DNA from 4 places in the Lysinibacillus sp. FSL K6-4013 genome. Region 3 is predicted to be linked to each of the others. Evidence: a T-box and tRNA genes for the amino acid it is inferred to sense, from the RefSeq annotation. Region 3 holds a T-box; the other regions hold tRNA genes.
What was found. A T-box is a leader RNA that pairs with one kind of tRNA and senses whether it is charged. The one in region 3 lies ahead of MHB39_RS16195 (valine--tRNA ligase), so its partner is inferred to be a tRNA-Val.
Positions count from the first base shown of each region.

Region 1 (3,186 bases), 1.8 Mb from region 3:
GTGCGTTGAAGTCAGACCGGAAGGACTGGTGGAGCGCTTAGAAGTGAGAATGCCGGTATGAGTAGCGAAAGACGGGTGAGAATCCCGTCCACCGTATGACTAAGGTTTCCTGAGGAAGGCTCGTCCGCTCAGGGTTAGTCGGGACCTAAGCCGAGGCCGATAGGCGTAGGCGATGGACAACAGGTTGATATTCCTGTACCACCTCCTCACCGTTTGAGAAATGGGGGGACGCAGTAGGATAGGGTAAGCGCGCCGTTGGTTGTGCGCGTCCAAGCAGTAAGGCGTGTGTGTAGGCAAATCCGCACACTGTAACGTTGAGCTGTGATGGCGAGTCCGTATGGACGAAGTTCCTGATTTCACACTGCCAAGAAAAGCCTCTATCGAGGTGAGAGGTGCCCGTACCGCAAACCGACACAGGTAGTCGAGGAGAGAATCCTAAGGTGTGCGAGAGAACTCTCGTTAAGGAACTCGGCAAAATGACCCCGTAACTTCGGGAGAAGGGGTGCTCTTGAGCGTGCAAGCGCATGAGAGCCGCAGTGAATAGGCCCAGGCGACTGTTTAGCAAAAACACAGGTCTCTGCAAAACCGTAAGGTGACGTATAGGGGCTGACGCCTGCCCGGTGCTGGAAGGTTAAGAGGAGTGGTTAGCGCAAGCGAAGCTGCGAATTGAAGCCCCAGTAAACGGCGGCCGTAACTATAACGGTCCTAAGGTAGCGAAATTCCTTGTCGGGTAAGTTCCGACCCGCACGAAAGGCGTAACGATCTGGGCACTGTCTCAACGAGAGACTCGGTGAAATTATAGTACCTGTGAAGATGCAGGTTACCCGCGACAGGACGGAAAGACCCCGTGGAGCTTTACTGTAGCCTGATATTGAATTTTGGTACAACTTGTACAGGATAGGTAGGAGCCAGAGATCTCGGAGCGCCAGCTTCGAAGGAGGCGTCGGTGGGATACTACCCTGGTTGTATTGAAATTCTAACCCATGCCCCTTAGCGGGGCAGGAGACAGTGTCAGGCGGACAGTTTGACTGGGGCGGTCGCCTCCTAAAAGGTAACGGAGGCGCCCAAAGGTTCCCTCAGAATGGTTGGAAATCATTCGTAGAGTGTAAAGGCACAAGGGAGCTTGACTGCGAGACCTACAAGTCGAGCAGGGTCGAAAGACGGGCTTAGTGATCCGGTGGTTCCGCATGGAAGGGCCATCGCTCAACGGATAAAAGCTACCCCGGGGATAACAGGCTTATCTCCCCCAAGAGTCCACATCGACGGGGAGGTTTGGCACCTCGATGTCGGCTCATCGCATCCTGGGGCTGTAGTCGGTCCCAAGGGTTGGGCTGTTCGCCCATTAAAGCGGTACGCGAGCTGGGTTCAGAACGTCGTGAGACAGTTCGGTCCCTATCCGTCGTGGGCGTAGGAAATTTGAGAGGAGCTGTCCTTAGTACGAGAGGACCGGGATGGACACACCGCTGGTGTACCAGTTGTCTTGCCAAAGGCATCGCTGGGTAGCTATGTGTGGACGGGATAAGTGCTGAAAGCATCTAAGCATGAAGCCCCCCTCAAGATGAGATTTCCCATTACGCAAGTAAGTAAGATCCCTCAAAGACGATGAGGTAGATAGGTTCGAGGTGGAAGTGTGGTGACACATGGAGCTGACGAATACTAATCGATCGAGGACTTAACCAATATGTTTGAAGCATTCAATGTATCGTTTATCTAGTTTTGAAAGAATAAGTCTTTCAGCTGAATAAGTGAAGTGATGATGGCAAAGAGGTCACACCCGTTCCCATACCGAACACGGAAGTTAAGCTCTTTAGCGCCGATGGTAGTTGGGGGCTTCCCCCTGTGAGAGTAGGACGTCGCTTCGCTTATTTTTTGTGGAGGATTAGCTCAGCTGGGAGAGCACCTGCCTTACAAGCAGGGGGTCGGCGGTTCGAGCCCGTCATCCTCCACCATTTTGGTCCCGTGGTGTAGCGGTTAACATGCCTGCCTGTCACGCAGGAGATCGCCGGTTCGATCCCGGTCGGGACCGCCATTATTATTGCCGGTGTAGCTCAGTTGGTAGAGCAACTGACTTGTAATCAGTAGGTCGTGGGTTCGACTCCTATCGCCGGCACCATTCCCTTGGAGGGGTAGCGAAGTGGCTAAACGCGGCGGACTGTAAATCCGCTCCTTAGGGTTCGGCGGTTCGAATCCGTCCCCCTCCACCATTTTAGGGGCATAGTTCAACGGTAGAATAGAGGTCTCCAAAACCTTTGGTGTGGGTTCGATTCCTACTGCCCCTGCCAGGTATTGAGGTACTCGTTCATATACAGCTATTATAAATTTATATAGTGGCGATTGTGGCGAAGTGGTTAACGCATCGGATTGTGGTTCCGACATTCGTGGGTTCGATTCCCATCAGTCGCCCCATTTTAACATTGGGGTATAGCCAAGCGGTAAGGCAACGGATTTTGATTCCGTCATGCCTAGGTTCGAATCCTAGTACCCCAGCCATTTTTTCTTTTTTTATGAGCCATTAGCTCAGTTGGTAGAGCATCTGACTTTTAATCAGAGGGTCGAAGGTTCGAGTCCTTCATGGCTCATCATTTTTTAATTAATATGCGCCCGTAGCTCAATTGGATAGAGCGTCTGACTACGGATCAGAAGGTTATGGGTTCGACTCCTGTCGGGCGCGCCAATAAATTCATGTTTACGGAATGTAGCTCAGCTTGGTAGAGCACTTGGTTTGGGACCAAGGGGTCGTAGGTTCGAATCCTGTCATTCCGACCATCTTTCATGATTAATGGGGCCTTAGCTCAGCTGGGAGAGCGCCTGCCTTGCACGCAGGAGGTCAGCGGTTCGATCCCGCTAGGCTCCACCATTTTAATATTTTTGGAGGTATACCCAAGTCTGGCTGAAGGGATCGGTCTTGAAAACCGACAGGCGGGTAACACCGCGCGGGGGTTCGAATCCCTCTACCTCCTCCATTTTCGGGTCAGTAGCTCAGTTGGTAGAGCATTAGATTGAAGCTCTAAGTGTCGGCGGTTCGATTCCGTCCTGACCCACCATTATTGCGGGTGTAGTTTAATGGTAAAACCTCAGCCTTCCAAGCTGATGTCGTGAGTTCGATTCTCATCACCCGCTCCAAAATGGGCCTATAGCTCAGCTGGTTAGAGCGCACGCCTGATAAGCGTGAGGTCGATGGTTCGA
Region 1 is NZ_CP152031.1:272,656-275,841, forward strand. It holds rRNA gene MHB39_RS01335 (23S ribosomal RNA) at 1-1,680, shown strand, start outside; rRNA gene rrf (5S ribosomal RNA) at 1,747-1,862, shown strand; tRNA gene MHB39_RS01345 (tRNA-Val) at 1,874-1,949, shown strand; tRNA gene MHB39_RS01350 (tRNA-Asp) at 1,954-2,029, shown strand; tRNA gene MHB39_RS01355 (tRNA-Thr) at 2,038-2,113, shown strand; tRNA gene MHB39_RS01360 (tRNA-Tyr) at 2,121-2,204, shown strand; tRNA gene MHB39_RS01365 (tRNA-Trp) at 2,209-2,282, shown strand; tRNA gene MHB39_RS01370 (tRNA-His) at 2,331-2,406, shown strand; tRNA gene MHB39_RS01375 (tRNA-Gln) at 2,416-2,490, shown strand; tRNA gene MHB39_RS01380 (tRNA-Lys) at 2,507-2,579, shown strand; tRNA gene MHB39_RS01385 (tRNA-Arg) at 2,598-2,674, shown strand; tRNA gene MHB39_RS01390 (tRNA-Pro) at 2,690-2,766, shown strand; tRNA gene MHB39_RS01395 (tRNA-Ala) at 2,782-2,857, shown strand; tRNA gene MHB39_RS01400 (tRNA-Ser) at 2,871-2,963, shown strand; tRNA gene MHB39_RS01405 (tRNA-Phe) at 2,969-3,044, shown strand; tRNA gene MHB39_RS01410 (tRNA-Gly) at 3,050-3,123, shown strand; tRNA gene MHB39_RS01415 (tRNA-Ile) at 3,128-3,186, shown strand, end outside.
Region 1: it encodes a tRNA-Val, which carries the amino acid that the T-box ahead of MHB39_RS16195 (valine--tRNA ligase) is inferred to sense. The anticodon was not compared.

Region 2 (3,186 bases), 300 kb from region 3:
TGACCCGTACGGGATTCGAACCCGTGTTACCGCCGTGAAAGGGCGGTGTCTTAACCACTTGACCAACGGGCCCATGGCGGAGAAGGAGGGATTTGAACCCTCGCGCCGGTTACCCGACCTACACCCTTAGCAGGGGCGCCTCTTCAGCCTCTTGAGTACTTCCCCAAAATAAAAAATGGCTCCGAAGGCAGGACTCGAACCTGCGACAACCTGATTAACAGTCAGGTGCTACTACCAACTGAGCTACTTCGGAATAATGGTGGGCCTAAATGGACTCGAACCATCGACCTCACGCTTATCAGGCGTGCGCTCTAACCAGCTGAGCTATAGGCCCTTGGAGCGGGTGATGGGAATCGAACCCACGACATCAGCTTGGAAGGCTGAGGTTTTACCATTAAACTACACCCGCATAAATGGTGGGTCAGGACGGAATCGAACCGCCGACACTTAGAGCTTCAATCTAATGCTCTACCAACTGAGCTACTGACCCATTTCGTCCATGCTAAGCTTGCTCACTCTTTTGCTTCTCATGACTTTGATTTTAAAAATGGCGGTCCCGACCGGGATCGAACCGGCGATCTCCTGCGTGACAGGCAGGCATGTTAACCGCTACACCACGGGACCTTTTGGTTGCGGGGGCCGGATTTGAACCAACGACCTTCGGGTTATGAGCCCGACGAGCTACCACTGCTCCACCCCGCGATAATTTTATGCTGTTTCGAGTTTTTAAAGCACCATTTATAAAAATTTAAAACTGGAGGAGGTAGAGGGATTCGAACCCCCGCGCGGTGTTACCCGCCTGTCGGTTTTCAAGACCGATCCCTTCAGCCAGACTTGGGTATACCTCCGTTACAATATATAAATGGTGGACCTTGCAGGACTCGAACCTGCGACCGGACGGTTATGAGCCGTCTGCTCTAACCAACTGAGCTAAAGGTCCTTTAAGATGGCGGCAGAGGGGATCGAACCCCCGACCTTACGGGTATGAACCGTACGCTCTAGCCAGCTGAGCTACGCCGCCAGGATCTTTATACTGGTTAATTTACTTATGGTGGAGCCTAGCGGGATCGAACCGCTGACCTCCTGCGTGCAAGGCAGGCGCTCTCCCAGCTGAGCTAAGGCCCCATAATTTTTGGAAATGGTCGGGAAGACAGGATTCGAACCTGCGACCCCTTGGTCCCAAACCAAGTGCTCTACCAAGCTGAGCTACTTCCCGTTGTTCTTTTGGCGCGCCCGACAGGAGTCGAACCCATAACCTTCTGATCCGTAGTCAGACGCTCTATCCAATTGAGCTACGGGCGCATTTAAAAATGGTGCCGAGGACCGGAATCGAACCGGTACGGTAGTCACCTACCGCAGGATTTTAAGTCCTGTGCGTCTGCCAGTTCCGCCACCCCGGCACATTTGGAGCGGAAGACGAGGTTCGAACTCGCGACCCCCACCTTGGCAAGGTGGTGTTCTACCACTGAACTACTTCCGCATGTGCATAAGTTTTTTATCTGGCAATGAAAATAATGGTGCGGGTGAAGGGAGTCGAACCCCCACGCCTTGCGGCGCTAGATCCTAAGTCTAGTGCGTCTGCCAATTCCGCCACACCCGCTTATTATTATTTCTAAATGGTGAGCCATGAAGGACTCGAACCTTCGACCCTCTGATTAAAAGTCAGATGCTCTACCAACTGAGCTAATGGCTCGAAAAAATGGTGCCGGCTATAGGAATCGAACCCACGACCTACTGATTACAAGTCAGTTGCTCTACCTGCTGAGCTAAACCGGCATATGGTGGAGGATGACGGGCTCGAACCGCCGACCCTCTGCTTGTAAGGCAGATGCTCTCCCAGCTGAGCTAATCCTCCTGGGTGTTATGCCTAGCGACGTCCTACTCTCACAGGGGGAAGCCCCCAACTACCATCGGCGCTAAAGAGCTTAACTTCCGTGTTCGGTATGGGAACGGGTGTGACCTCTTTGCCATCATCACTAGACTTATTCGACCTCCAATACACGGCGTATTACTGCGTCAGCTGCTCTCGTTCAATCAGTCACGTAATAAGTACGCTCCTTCAATCACTTGTTTGCTTCCTTGTACTACTTGCGTCTTGAAGCTCTCTTTTTTTGTTGAAAGAATTGTTCTTTCAAAACTGGATAAACGGTGCATTGAATGCTTCAAACATATTGGTTAAGTCCTCGATCGATTAGTATTCGTCAGCTCCATGTGTCACCACACTTCCACCTCGAACCTATCTACCTCATCGTCTTTGAGGGATCTTACTTACTTGCGTAATGGGAAATCTCATCTTGAGGGGGGCTTCATGCTTAGATGCTTTCAGCACTTATCCCGTCCACACATAGCTACCCAGCGATGCCTTTGGCAAGACAACTGGTACACCAGCGGTGTGTCCATCCCGGTCCTCTCGTACTAAGGACAGCTCCTCTCAAATTTCCTACGCCCACGACGGATAGGGACCGAACTGTCTCACGACGTTCTGAACCCAGCTCGCGTACCGCTTTAATGGGCGAACAGCCCAACCCTTGGGACCGACTACAGCCCCAGGATGCGATGAGCCGACATCGAGGTGCCAAACCTCCCCGTCGATGTGGACTCTTGGGGGAGATAAGCCTGTTATCCCCGGGGTAGCTTTTATCCGTTGAGCGATGGCCCTTCCATGCGGAACCACCGGATCACTAAGCCCGTCTTTCGACCCTGCTCGACTTGTAGGTCTCGCAGTCAAGCTCCCTTGTGCCTTTACACTCTACGAATGATTTCCAACCATTCTGAGGGAACCTTTGGGCGCCTCCGTTACCTTTTAGGAGGCGACCGCCCCAGTCAAACTGTCCGCCTGACACTGTCTCCTGCCCCGCTAAGGGGCATGGGTTAGAATTTCAATACAACCAGGGTAGTATCCCACCGACGCCTCCTTCGAAGCTGGCGCTCCGAGATCTCTGGCTCCTACCTATCCTGTACAAGTTGTACCAAAATTCAATATCAGGCTACAGTAAAGCTCCACGGGGTCTTTCCGTCCTGTCGCGGGTAACCTGCATCTTCACAGGTACTATAATTTCACCGAGTCTCTCGTTGAGACAGTGCCCAGATCGTTACGCCTTTCGTGCGGGTCGGAACTTACCCGACAAGGAATTTCGCTACCTTAGGACCGTTATAGTTACGGCCGCCGTTTACTGGGGCTTCAAT
Region 2 is NZ_CP152031.1:3,575,761-3,578,946, forward strand. It holds tRNA gene MHB39_RS17675 (tRNA-Glu) at 1-72, opposite strand; tRNA gene MHB39_RS17680 (tRNA-Ser) at 75-165, opposite strand; tRNA gene MHB39_RS17685 (tRNA-Asn) at 177-253, opposite strand; tRNA gene MHB39_RS17690 (tRNA-Ile) at 258-334, opposite strand; tRNA gene MHB39_RS17695 (tRNA-Gly) at 336-409, opposite strand; tRNA gene MHB39_RS17700 (tRNA-Phe) at 415-490, opposite strand; tRNA gene MHB39_RS17705 (tRNA-Asp) at 549-624, opposite strand; tRNA gene MHB39_RS17710 (tRNA-Met) at 628-702, opposite strand; tRNA gene MHB39_RS17715 (tRNA-Ser) at 756-848, opposite strand; tRNA gene MHB39_RS17720 (tRNA-Ile) at 864-940, opposite strand; tRNA gene MHB39_RS17725 (tRNA-Met) at 948-1,021, opposite strand; tRNA gene MHB39_RS17730 (tRNA-Ala) at 1,050-1,125, opposite strand; tRNA gene MHB39_RS17735 (tRNA-Pro) at 1,140-1,216, opposite strand; tRNA gene MHB39_RS17740 (tRNA-Arg) at 1,226-1,302, opposite strand; tRNA gene MHB39_RS17745 (tRNA-Leu) at 1,312-1,400, opposite strand; tRNA gene MHB39_RS17750 (tRNA-Gly) at 1,406-1,480, opposite strand; tRNA gene MHB39_RS17755 (tRNA-Leu) at 1,516-1,600, opposite strand; tRNA gene MHB39_RS17760 (tRNA-Lys) at 1,618-1,693, opposite strand; tRNA gene MHB39_RS17765 (tRNA-Thr) at 1,701-1,776, opposite strand; tRNA gene MHB39_RS17770 (tRNA-Val) at 1,780-1,855, opposite strand; rRNA gene rrf (5S ribosomal RNA) at 1,866-1,981, opposite strand; rRNA gene MHB39_RS17780 (23S ribosomal RNA) at 2,172-3,186, opposite strand, start outside.
Region 2: it encodes a tRNA-Val, which carries the amino acid that the T-box ahead of MHB39_RS16195 (valine--tRNA ligase) is inferred to sense. The anticodon was not compared.

Region 3 (3,186 bases):
AATGGGCAAAGCTTGTCCCAGGTTATAATGCACATGAAATGATTGATGAAAAACACTCCACTTGGACTTTTAAAGGCAATGTTGGCGTTTTGAAAAAAACAGTTGAAGTAGAAATTACAATCTTAGAATGGTTAGCACCATCAAAAGTTACATTCGAATTAAAGGGGCTTTCTGATAACTTCACAGGAAATGGCTATTTCCTCGCAGAAAGTATTGATCCTGAAAATACAAAAATGACAGGATTCTTAGAAGTCGTTGCGGGCGGGTTAGCTGGCCCTGTTTTAAATCCTATTTTCAAACCGATTGTACCAAAAGCAACGCAAATGCTAACAGATCGTGTAGCGAATAAAATTAAATTAGTAAATGTTTAAAGATATGAACATTCATGAAACTGGCATGCTAGAATATTGCTTCTAGCATGCCAGTTTTTTAGTAGTATCTATTTTTAAATGTGTTCAAATGGCAACACCCTAGCATACTCTCCTTTAAATCGTCATATGATGCAAAGGGAGGGATTATTATCGAACACAAAACTTGGAATATGCGCGAAGCATTTTGTTTTCCTGGATATGGCTGCCCAACTGAAATAGCAGCTGTACAAATTAAGCCACAATGGCAGGCAATGCAATTAGAAGATTCTTTGCGACTTATGGGCATCTATCATATCACCGCACACGTTCGCTTTGATTTTCAAGATATGCAAGCATTTGCAGAAAATGAAGATTTAATTACAATTGATGCTCTAGACATCCAAGGAGATACTGGTTATTTTGAGTATGCTGTACCTTTACATGTGGATTTACCAAAGGAATCCGATGTCAAAGATTTAATGGTCAAGGATATTCGCCCTAGTCTAACAAATCAGATGTGTCAGCTTGAGTGGACCGTTACAAGTGTTTTTAATGAATATGAACCTGTTGATGAAAAAGCTGTGTTAGACAATCCGCACCTATCAACACATGCTTTCGAACAAGAGGAAACAATGGCCGTAATCGAAGAAAGTGTTCAAGTGAAACAACCTGCCGCAGTAGCAGCAGCTTCACGCCAAGAGAATTCTACAACAGTTGACCAAAAAGCTGTATTAAGAGAATCCTCAAGCCATATTGTTGTACGTGAATCCAGTACTTGGCATGAAGTGCCTTCTATGATTTGGGATCTAACAGAAGAATATACACCGCTGAAAGTTCGTGTTTCAAATGATATCTTTCAAAAGTAAATAGCAGAGAAGTAGCAGAAGTAATAAGAAGATTAAATCACCTGATGTTGGCACAATAATGACACGGATAAACTGAAAAGCACAAATCGGCACGATAATGGTTCTACAATAAAAACGAACTTGCCGTAGCCAAGGTGGTAAAAGCCAAGGGTTATACTTGCGTCGTCGCATTTGAATTGTCACTTCCTTTTCTATTTACTTTCCTCTTACTAAAAGATGACTAAATCACTTGAAAAATGACACGATCCTGCGGTACAATTAGGAAAATCAAATACAGATGCTATGATAGGGAAGAGTAAATTTTGTCTACATTTTCAGAGAAGAAACGGTAGCTGTGAAGTTTCTATTTGTACGGAATTGAAGGTAGCCCTTGAGCAGCTTTAGTGAACTAATAGTAGTTAAAGCCGGTTAAACACCGTTACCGAATTGAGAGCCAGTAGGGTAGGCTGAGAAAATATGTCATTGAACATTTATCTTAACCACTGCTGGAATTAAAGGTGGTACCGCGAACTAAAACTCCTTCGTCCTTTTAGACGAGAGGAGTTTTTTTATTGGGTAAAAAATGAACAGCATTTCTTTACCTACAGTTTTCAAACAATAGGAGGAGTCAATATGACAGAAAACATTTCAATGCCAACTAAGTATGACCCACAGTCCATTGAAGCTGGTCGCTATGAATGGTGGTTACAAGGGAAGTTTTTCGAGGCGCAGCCTGAAAGTGGGAAAAAGCCCTATTCAATCGTTATTCCACCACCGAACGTAACAGGTAAACTACACCTTGGCCATGCTTGGGATACAACATTACAAGATATCCTCATCCGTATGAAACGCATGCAAGGCTATGATGCCCTTTGGTTGCCAGGTATGGATCATGCAGGTATTGCAACACAGGCAAAAGTAGAAGCAAAGCTGCGTGAGGATAATATTACACGTTATGATTTAGGACGTGAAAAATTCCTTGAAAAAACATGGGAATGGAAAGAAGAGTATGCTGGACATATTCGTGATCAATGGGCAAAGCTTGGTCTTGGATTAGACTATACGCGTGAACGTTTCACGCTAGATAAAGGTCTTTCAGATGCGGTAAAAACCGTTTTTGTTCAGTTATATGAAAAAGGTTTAATTTATCGTGGTGAGCGTATTATCAACTGGGACCCAGCAGCAAAAACAGCATTATCTGATATCGAGGTAATTTATCAGGATGTGCAAGGTGCCTTCTATCATATGAAATATCCATTAGCTGATGGCTCAGGCTATGTAGAAGTTGCTACAACACGTCCTGAAACAATGCTTGGTGACTCTGGGGTAGCTGTTCACCCGAACGATGAGCGTTACCAGCATTTAATTGGTAAAACCGTTATTTTACCGATTGTAGGTCGCGAAATTCCGATTGTTGCTGATGACTACGTTGATATGGAATTTGGTACTGGGGTTGTAAAAATGACACCAGCCCATGATCCGAACGACTTTGAAGTTGGTAATCGTCACAATCTTGAGCGCATTCTAGTAATGAATGAAGACGGCACAATGAATGATCTTGCTGGCAAATATAAAGGAATGGATCGCTTCGAATGCCGCAAGCAAATTGTTGCTGATTTACAAGAAGCAGGAGTGTTAATTCGCATTGAAGAGCATATGCATTCAGTAGGACACTCTGAACGTTCTGGTGCCGTTGTTGAGCCATACCTTTCAGCACAATGGTTCGTTAAAATGCAACCACTTGCTGATGCTTCCCTAGAGCTACAAAAGGACGAAGAAGGGAAAGTAAACTTTGTTCCTGCTCGTTTTGAAAACACATATTCTCGTTGGATGGAGAATATTCGCGATTGGTGTATTTCTCGTCAATTATGGTGGGGCCATCAAATCCCAGCCTGGTACCATAATGAAACAGGCGAAATATACGTAGGTAAAGAAGCCCCAGCAGATGCAGAAAACTGGACGCAAGATGAAGATGTACTAGATACGTGGTT
Region 3 is NZ_CP152031.1:3,272,093-3,275,278, reverse strand. It holds gene MHB39_RS16205 (SRPBCC family protein) at 1-371, shown strand, start outside; gene MHB39_RS16200 (valyl-tRNA synthetase) at 452-1,216, shown strand; T-box leader at 1,490-1,748, shown strand; gene MHB39_RS16195 (valine--tRNA ligase) at 1,829-3,186, shown strand, end outside.

Region 4 (3,186 bases), 300 kb from region 3:
CGGGATCGAACCGGCGATCTCCTGCGTGACAGGCAGGCATGTTAACCGCTACACCACGGGACCTTTTGGTTGCGGGGGCCGGATTTGAACCAACGACCTTCGGGTTATGAGCCCGACGAGCTACCACTGCTCCACCCCGCGATAATTTTATGCTGTTTCGAGTTTTTAAAGCACCATTTATAAAAATTTAAAACTGGAGGAGGTAGAGGGATTCGAACCCCCGCGCGGTGTTACCCGCCTGTCGGTTTTCAAGACCGATCCCTTCAGCCAGACTTGGGTATACCTCCGTTACAATATATAAATGGTGGACCTTGCAGGACTCGAACCTGCGACCGGACGGTTATGAGCCGTCTGCTCTAACCAACTGAGCTAAAGGTCCTTTAAGATGGCGGCAGAGGGGATCGAACCCCCGACCTTACGGGTATGAACCGTACGCTCTAGCCAGCTGAGCTACGCCGCCAGGATCTTTATACTGGTTAATTTACTTATGGTGGAGCCTAGCGGGATCGAACCGCTGACCTCCTGCGTGCAAGGCAGGCGCTCTCCCAGCTGAGCTAAGGCCCCATAATTTTTGGAAATGGTCGGGAAGACAGGATTCGAACCTGCGACCCCTTGGTCCCAAACCAAGTGCTCTACCAAGCTGAGCTACTTCCCGTTGTTCTTTTGGCGCGCCCGACAGGAGTCGAACCCATAACCTTCTGATCCGTAGTCAGACGCTCTATCCAATTGAGCTACGGGCGCATTTAAAAATGGTGCCGAGGACCGGAATCGAACCGGTACGGTAGTCACCTACCGCAGGATTTTAAGTCCTGTGCGTCTGCCAGTTCCGCCACCCCGGCACATTTGGAGCGGAAGACGAGGTTCGAACTCGCGACCCCCACCTTGGCAAGGTGGTGTTCTACCACTGAACTACTTCCGCATGTGCATAAGTTTTTTATCTGGCAATGAAAATAATGGTGCGGGTGAAGGGAGTCGAACCCCCACGCCTTGCGGCGCTAGATCCTAAGTCTAGTGCGTCTGCCAATTCCGCCACACCCGCTTATTATTATTTCTAAATGGTGAGCCATGAAGGACTCGAACCTTCGACCCTCTGATTAAAAGTCAGATGCTCTACCAACTGAGCTAATGGCTCGAAAAAATGGTGCCGGCTATAGGAATCGAACCCACGACCTACTGATTACAAGTCAGTTGCTCTACCTGCTGAGCTAAACCGGCATATGGTGGAGGATGACGGGCTCGAACCGCCGACCCTCTGCTTGTAAGGCAGATGCTCTCCCAGCTGAGCTAATCCTCCTGGGTGTTATGCCTAGCGACGTCCTACTCTCACAGGGGGAAGCCCCCAACTACCATCGGCGCTAAAGAGCTTAACTTCCGTGTTCGGTATGGGAACGGGTGTGACCTCTTTGCCATCATCACTAGACTTTGTTATGTATCTTGTTTTGAAGTTGTTTACCTGTCCTTCAAGACAAGAATTATTGTATAACGTTTTCTAACATTGTGCAATACTTTTTTATAAAAAAAAGAAATTATTACTTTTAAAAGATATTTTTGTTAAGTAAGAGAAAATATTGCCCTGCAAAATATTATAGCAATTGTTGATTCAAAAGAAAACATTTATTTTATTTCACCTATATTCTTAGCTTATAATCTATTTCAAAACAAGTGAAGAATATAGATAATCCTTCACTCGTCCTCTCATTAAATATTTGCAAGCTCTCTTTTTAATTTTGCAATATCATCAAGTGTAGTAGAAGGACCAAAAGATATTCTAAAAAATTGGCGTGCCGCTTCAAAAGAAAAACCCATTGATAGAATGGCCTTTGTTCCAGATTCACTATGAATATCACATGCACTACCTGTAGAGATACAGATTCCCGCCTCATTTAACTTTAAAAGAACATATTGCCCCTCTACTTTCTCCATCATTACCCCACAAATATTAGGTAGTTGCTGTTTACACTCAACGATCTGACATGTTTCAGGTAAGTTATTTTCGAAATAATTTCTTAAAGTTTCATAATGTTGCAATTCATATTGATAGTTTTCAATTGCCGCCGCAAAGGCCACGATTGCAGGAGTATCTAATGTCCCTCCTCTGAGCCCCCTCTCATGTGTCACACCTGGTGTTAATGCAGGTACTCGGATTGCGGGGTTAATATATATGGCCCCACATCCCTTTGGCCCACCTATTTTATGAGCCGAGATGGTAATTGCATCTGCTCCTTTTGGTATAGCTAGTTTGCCAAATGATTGTACACAATCAACATGACAGAAAATATTTGATTTTCTTGCTATCTCTACGATTTTCTCCACGGGCAGGATAGAACCAATTTCAGAATTGACATGTTGAATGGTAATTAAAGCAGTATCTTCACGGATTGCTTGTTGCAATTGCCTCAGATCAACGCAGCCATCCCTCTGCAAAGGTAATTTTGTTACAGTAAAGCCCTTTTTCTCAAGTGTATTCAAAGCTGCGTGCACTGAGGTATGCTCAGCTTGGGATGAAATAATGTGTTTTCCTTTTTTTGAGGCTAGTGCTAACGACAAGATGGCTATTAGATTTCCTTCTGTGCCACTACCCGTAAAAATTACGCCATCACTACGTACACCGAGGGCATGGGCTACAACCTCTCTTGAATGCTGGACAAAATAAAGGGCTTGTCCCCCTAGATCATGCAAGCTTGCACTATTTCCATAATAACGTTGTGCTACCTCTACATATGCCTCAAGAGATTCTCTCATCATTGGTGACGTTGCAGCATAATCCATATAAATCATCATCTTCTTCCTCTCTTGTTCATAGGGTCTTGTTTTCTTTTTTATTTTATGTAAAGATAGGTGTCAAGACAACTGTAAAGAAGGTATAACTATGGATGTAAAGACAGACGTCCTTATAATTGGTAGTGGCATTGCTGCACTTCAAGCTGCTTTACTGCTTGAAGAACATTTTCAAATACAAATTGTTACAAAATCATCTATATATATGAGTAGTTCTTATCGTGCACAAGGTGGTATTGCTGCTGTTATAAGTGAGGAGGATCATATTCAACACCATATGGCTGATACATTAAAAGCTGGAGAGTATCATCATGAGAAAAGGCATGTTAAAACACTTATTAAAGATGGCACGGAGATTATGCAAAACTATCTAAAGAATGGCCTCCCTGTTGATCGGCAGGTCGATGG
Region 4 is NZ_CP152031.1:3,567,185-3,570,370, forward strand. It holds tRNA gene MHB39_RS17570 (tRNA-Asp) at 1-63, opposite strand, end outside; tRNA gene MHB39_RS17575 (tRNA-Met) at 67-141, opposite strand; tRNA gene MHB39_RS17580 (tRNA-Ser) at 195-287, opposite strand; tRNA gene MHB39_RS17585 (tRNA-Ile) at 303-379, opposite strand; tRNA gene MHB39_RS17590 (tRNA-Met) at 387-460, opposite strand; tRNA gene MHB39_RS17595 (tRNA-Ala) at 489-564, opposite strand; tRNA gene MHB39_RS17600 (tRNA-Pro) at 579-655, opposite strand; tRNA gene MHB39_RS17605 (tRNA-Arg) at 665-741, opposite strand; tRNA gene MHB39_RS17610 (tRNA-Leu) at 751-839, opposite strand; tRNA gene MHB39_RS17615 (tRNA-Gly) at 845-919, opposite strand; tRNA gene MHB39_RS17620 (tRNA-Leu) at 955-1,039, opposite strand; tRNA gene MHB39_RS17625 (tRNA-Lys) at 1,057-1,132, opposite strand; tRNA gene MHB39_RS17630 (tRNA-Thr) at 1,140-1,215, opposite strand; tRNA gene MHB39_RS17635 (tRNA-Val) at 1,219-1,294, opposite strand; rRNA gene rrf (5S ribosomal RNA) at 1,305-1,420, opposite strand; gene MHB39_RS17645 (cysteine desulfurase family protein) at 1,699-2,781, opposite strand; gene nadB (L-aspartate oxidase) at 2,870-3,186, shown strand, end outside.
Region 4: it encodes a tRNA-Val, which carries the amino acid that the T-box ahead of MHB39_RS16195 (valine--tRNA ligase) is inferred to sense. The anticodon was not compared.